2 regions of the Natranaerofaba carboxydovora genome follow, and region 1 is predicted to be linked to the other one. Evidence: riboswitches for the same ligand, from Rfam matches in the RefSeq annotation. Region 1 holds a riboswitch; the other holds the start of a gene.
What was found. Region 1 has a riboswitch for cobalamin ahead of ACONDI_RS05000 (ABC transporter ATP-binding protein). Riboswitches for the same ligand answer to the same signal wherever they lie in the genome.

Region 1 (3,199 bases):
TTCAAATACTTTTGTCGCAGAACCTTCTTCTATTACCTTACCCTCATCTAAGACATAAATCTTTTCTGCAACTTTTCTTGCAAGCTGTAGGTCATGGGTTATATACAAGAGGCTAAACCCTTCCTTATTTTGAAGCCCCTTTAACAGTCTCATAATATTAGCCTGGGTAGAAACATCAAGCATAGAAGTTATCTCATCTGCAATCAATACTTTAGGCTTCATTATCAGCCCTCTAGCTATTGCAAGACGCTGTCTTTGGCCACCGCTTAACGAAGAACACCATCTGTCTAAAAATTCATCATCACTAGGTAGTTGTACAGAGGATAAAACTTTTTTACATCGGTCTGTTCTCTCAGTTGGATCACCTATTTTGTTAATATACAAAGGTTCTGTAACTGCTTCATATACGGTTAAACGATGACTTATTGAACTATAAGGGTCCTGAAGAATTAATTGTATTCCACCTTCTTCTTTGACCACCCAGTTGCCATTTACTTCTTTATTTAAAAATTCAATCTTCCCCTCATCATGAGGGATAAAGCCACACAAAAGGTGTGCAAGGGTAGATTTGCCAGAACCAGAGGGTCCTAGAAGAGCTGCTGTTTCTCCATGCTTTAATGATATATCTACTCCTGCTACTGCACTTACACTACTATTTCCAAGTTCAAAAGATTTCCAAAGTTCTTTTGCCTTTAAAACGTCTGTTATCCCACCTTGATGACATAAAACCTCACGGTTTAATGAAATTTTTTGATGTGTTGGTCTTTCGTTCTTACATTTTTCAATCATCTGAGTACACCTAGAAGAAAAAAGACACTTTTCTTTTTTAGATACTTTCACACCTATCTCTGGCTCTCCAGGTATTCCCCATAGATCTTTATAGGGAAAAACCTCAACAGAGGAATTAATTAAACCTCTAGAATATGGATGGGCTGGATAATCTAGTATTTCATCTGTAACACCTTTTTCCACCATTTCTCCCTGATACATAATCATAAGTTTATCTGTTAGTTTTGTAATAGTACCTATCTCATGAGATATAACTAACATTGAAAAACCTAATTCATTTTGCAAGTTTTTCAAAAGGTTTTGAAGTTTCTCTCTCGAAATTGCATCAAGAGAACTTGTAGGCTCATCTAATATTAATAGTTTTGGTTTGCATGAAAGAGCCATTGCTAAGAGCATCCTTTGCCTCATACCACCGGATAATTGATGTGGATATGCATCTTTCCACTTTATATCTAGGTCTACCATATCGAAGAGTTTTAGCAGTTCTTTTTCTTCTTCAGCTTTAGATAAGCTAGATTTCTTTCGAAGCGGCTCTATAACTTGATCTCCTATTTTCATAACCGGATTTAGAACTTCAAGGGAGTTTTGAAATACTATTGCTGCAGTACTCCAGCGTAGCTCGTTTATTTCTTTAGCAGGTAAGTCAAAAATGTTCTTTTGGTCTATTATTATTTCGCCCTGCTTTTCGTGGGGTGCCGAAATAAGATCCAATAGACTATGAGCAAGGGTACTTTTTCCGCTGCCTGTTTCTCCGATAATACCAACACTTTCACCAGGTTCTAAACTAAATGTAACTTTATTAACTGCTTTGATCTCGTTATCATCAAATAAATATTTAATTGAAAGATCATTTATTGTAAGCATTAAGTAAAACTCTCCCCTTTTACCAGACCTATAAAGTAATTCCAGCCATTAAAAAAACTCCCTTACGAAATGGGAGTTTTACGGCAGGACCAATTGATAAAATTTCACATCCTACGGGCTCACCTCCCTATCTCTCGTAGTTCTTAGGTGAAGCATAACTAGGCAGGTGTCCTGGCTTAGGTTCATAGGTTATCTTCGCCTTCCCAGAGTTACTAACTCCAGTGGCTAAAAGTGAAAATAACCTCCCCATCACAGTGGCGGGACCGCGCCGGCTTTTCACCGACTTCCAATTTAACCCCATATAACAAGCAGGGACCTAGTTATTAAAAATTATATTTAATTGTTGTATATTTAAATATTAGTTTATATTTATAATTGTGTCAAGACTGCTAAGCAAAATTTGTAAGCAAAATTGTAACTACTAAGCAATTTTGTTCCCAGTATACTTGGCTACAAAAATGATATTTATAGTAAAAGAAGTAAAAAAGCTTAACTTGACATATTTTACTGATTAGTCCAAAATAATCTTAAACCATAAAGTTTCATAGAAATAATCTATAGTCTACGAGAGGTGAAAACAATGGAAGAAATCAAGGTTGCCGTAAGCGGAGCTAATGGCCGGATGGGGCAGGAAGTATGCCGCACTGTTCTTAGTGAAGATAATCTAAAGCTTATAGCCGCTTTTGACAGACATGGCGAAGGCGAAGATATAGGTAAAATTCTAGGCGAAGAAGAGCTTAATGTATTTATCGAAAAGCTTACAGAAGAAAATTTGTCATCTAAAAATGCTGATGTAATGGTAGATTTTACAACACCTATGAGTGCAGTAGATAACATAGAAACTGCCTTAAATTGTGGTGTACGCCCGGTAGTTGGTACTACCGGCTTTACTGAAGAGGATGTTTCTCATGTTAAGGAGATTGTAGACAGGCAAAATCTTAGTGCTGTTATTGCACCTAACTTTGCCCTTGGAGCTGTTTTGATGATGAAGTTTGCTGCAGAAGCAGCAAAATATTTCTCCCAGGCAGAAATCGTTGAAACTCATCATGACAAAAAGATTGATGCTCCTTCAGGCACTGCCTTGAAAACAGCAGAACTTATAGATAAAGGTCGTAAAGAAAAGCCCCCAGAAAGAGAAGACCTAATGAAGTTAGATGGGGCAAGAGGTGGCGTAGAAAAAGATGTCCACATCCATAGCATTCGTTTAACCGGTCCTATCGCTCATCAAGAAGTTATTTTTGGTAGCACAGGTCAAACTCTAACAATAAAACACGACTCTTTTCACCGAAATTCTTTTATGCCCGGTGTAGTATTTGCTGTTAACAAAGTAATGGAAACTAAGGGACTTGTCTTTGGTTTAGAAAATCTACTTGAGTAGAATAATTAAAAATCAATTAAGTATCCCAATTACATAAAGCACCTTCTGTCGGTAAAAAGCATATTTATATATGACACCGAAGGAGGTGCTTTTATGTCGTTAAAAGAAAGAAGGTTAGGCATAAGCTTATTTACTTTTCAACTTAAAGAATCAACAATACTAAAGCAA
Region 2 (3,199 bases), 1.3 Mb from region 1:
GTTAAAGAATATATTGAAGAAAATCCAAGTAACACCATCAATCAGATTATTTCTGAAACAGGGGTAGAAGGAAAATACATAAAAAAATGGATCAGGGAAGGAAGACTAATACTAAATACCCCGGAAGGCCAAAGAGAAAAAGAAAAAGCAGATAATTTTAAAAAACAGGCAGGTAAACTGCTAGAAGAAGAAAAAGAAAAAACCTCTGGCCATGATAAACAGGATGATAAAAAAGATGACAGAGACAGACCTTCAGACGGTGGTTATTACACAAGGTAACAGCCTTCTAGCATAACGAGTATAGCTTTATGGTTTGTCTCCCATAAGTTAGTTTTTATGGGAGACAAACCAAAGCAAACTTATATTAACCATTTGAGATATCAATTGCTAGTTAGATACTAATTGCCAAAATTTACTATTCATCTTTACTGACACCAGCATCTGAAAAGGTAGCCATCTCATTAATAATCTTCACAGCTGCCTCAACAGAGTTCATGGCAAGGACAGCCCCTGTTCCCTCACCAAGTCTCATATCCATACTAAACATAGGCTTAATCCCAAGAAGGGATAACATTACATTATGTCCAGGCTCTTTGGACAAGTGCGACCCTATCATGTAATTAACACTACCCTCACAAAACTTAGAAGCCATAACAGCAGCCGCTCCCGAAATAAATCCATCTATCATCACAGGAATTCTTTTACTTGCACAGCCCAAAAACACACCGCACAACCCTGCTATCTCAAGGCCACCTATTTTCGAAAGCACATCTAAAGGATCATCTGGATCAGGACTGTTAACTTCTATAGCCTTTTCAATGGCCTTAATCTTATTCTCTAACCTGTCATCTTCAACACCTGTCCCCCGTCCAACTACTTGGCGAATGGGAGCATCTCCATATAAATATATTATTGCAGCACTAGGAGTGGTATTACCTATACCCATCTCGCCTGTAGAGACAATTCCTACACCATCATCACTGAACTTTTCAGCTATTTCAAAACCTACCTGCATAGCCTTTAAAGCCTCATCTTTTGTCATAGCTGGTTCTTTAGCCATATTCTTAGTCCCTGGTGCAACCTTTCTATGCAGTACCTTGTCGATATCAGATATATCTTCATAAACCCCAACGTCAACTAATGTAAGCTCTACTCCTTCATGATTTGACAAAACATTAATTGCTGCACCTTCACCAGCAAAGTTTTGCACCATCTGGGCAGTAACTTCTTTAGGAAAAGCAGACACCTTCTCTTCAACCACACCATGATCTGCTGCCATCAAAACTCCTGCCTTCTTTTTAAGGGAAGGAATAGGCTCTTTGTATATTCCAGCCAGCTTTTTGGCAAGTTCTTCAAGTACTCCAAGGCTTCCAGGGGGTTTTGTCAGATCATCTAGCCTCTCCTGTGCCTTTTTCATAGCCTCTTCATCCAAAGGCTCTATCCCTTCAATAACATCATCAAGAACATCTTTAAGCTTTTCACTCAATTTTATCGACCTCCTAAATTTGTTTTAATGAAAATAAAAAAAGTTCTTGGAGCCCATTAGAAAATGAGCCCAAGAACTTTACCATCATCCTTAGGGTAACTATCGCCCTCACCAAAAAGGCAGGTCTTCTGGCTTCGATTCTCCCTACTTCCCCGCCTTCCCAAGCACCTTTGTTCTCCTTTACCTTAACTCTCCCTAGCATAACTTTAATTAGGAGTAGATGCCAGTGGCATGATGGGGGTTCGTCCTCGATTACAGCGGCGGGACCGCGCCGGTTAAAAGCCCGGCTTCCCTATTATCCCCAAGAGAGGGGACCTTTTTGGATATTAAATTGTTGATTCGCTAGTGTAAGAATCAATTGTAATATTTTCAAATGTATTTTCACTGTTACATTTTCACTATTTTATTTTAGCAATACCACAGCTAAAATGTCAACTTCAGAAAAACTTCATAAAACCAGCAAAAATCCATTATTTACGATACTATCCTTACCCTTCTCTTTCTATTACAAATTCTGGGGTTATATCTACCTCAAACAACCTTCTCCAGGGCAAGTTAATCTCTAACTTTGACAAACTTTTTAGTACATAACCAGGCTGATCACCCTCATCAAGACCAAGACTGCAAAAGCCTTCACAACAATCACAGTCCCCACTATCCCCTAAAGCTAATCTCCTACCATCAAAATAATCTTCATAAAACTCTTCTAACTCACCCCTAAATTTATCATCAAAATAATCTTTAATCTTATCGTAATCTTCACCAAGGTCATGCTGATCTCCATCATTATCTTCTAATTCACCCATATAATCTATTACTTCTTTACGAAATCCACCTGCATATAGATAGTCTTTAGAAAATCTATGAAAGATCAGACTTGCCTGAGCTCTAGCCCCAAGGAGCTTAGAGTCATTATCAAGATAGTATCTATCTTCATATTCAATATCTTCACTACCTGCCAAAATATAAAAATGCCTGTTATTTGCCTGGGCAAGGGACTGACCAAGACTGTTCCCAGCAGTATTCCAACCGCTGTATGACAGAAGGTCAAAAAGTTCCACTTCTTCTAGTAAACCTTCAACAAAGGTCTTACATCCTCCATTTAGCTTTCCAACATCAGAAACTGCCGCATACCTACCCATATTGAGATTGTATGATATCTCTCTAGCAAATTCTTTTATACTCTCTGTTAATTCATCCCTTACTTCTATTTTTTCATCTTCATCAAGTTCTATTTGTCTCTTAAGCCTTTTTACAAGGTCCTCTGTCATCTCACCACAACCGCAGTTTAAATTATTAACAAATAAAAGGATATCTGCTTTTTCTCTATCATCTACAAGCTCTCCCCCAAGGGCATTAATACGTGCTTCTATATTTTTTTCAAGGGGGATATCTTCTAGAAGAGGGATCCACTCTTCTGGATCATAATATTCTGGATCAATATTGTCTTTTATAATTTCTGGTACTTCAGGATATATCGGATAAAACAAAGGCTCTCTATCATAAGCCTTATTAATATATCTAGAGATCAAAATCCCATCCACTTCATCAGTTCCTGGGAAAATTTCAATTTTGTCTTCTATATTAAGAGAACTCTTCTTCTCTTCAATCTCTTTTTGCTCCACTCTATGAAGACCATAATCTGCCGCATCGTCTTGGGATATTACCATATAATCTATATAATCATCATCTAATAGCTCTAAGAGCTTGAGA

Region 2: it holds a riboswitch for cobalamin, as region 1 does, so the genes downstream of both, cobT (nicotinate-nucleotide--dimethylbenzimidazole phosphoribosyltransferase) here and ACONDI_RS05000 (ABC transporter ATP-binding protein) in region 1, are expected to answer to the same signal.

What each region holds. Positions count from the first base shown of each region.
Region 1 is NZ_CP054394.1:1,021,915-1,025,113, reverse strand. Features, by position in the region: gene ACONDI_RS05000 (ABC transporter ATP-binding protein) at 1-1,653, opposite strand, end outside; cobalamin riboswitch at 1,798-1,988, opposite strand; gene dapB (4-hydroxy-tetrahydrodipicolinate reductase) at 2,234-3,031, shown strand; gene ACONDI_RS04990 (HFCD family protein) at 3,125-3,199, shown strand, end outside.
Region 2 is NZ_CP054394.1:2,351,267-2,354,465, forward strand. Features, by position in the region: gene ACONDI_RS11180 (hypothetical protein) at 1-279, shown strand, start outside; gene cobT (nicotinate-nucleotide--dimethylbenzimidazole phosphoribosyltransferase) at 416-1,486, opposite strand; cobalamin riboswitch at 1,588-1,820, opposite strand; gene ACONDI_RS11190 (DUF4127 family protein) at 1,975-3,199, opposite strand, start outside.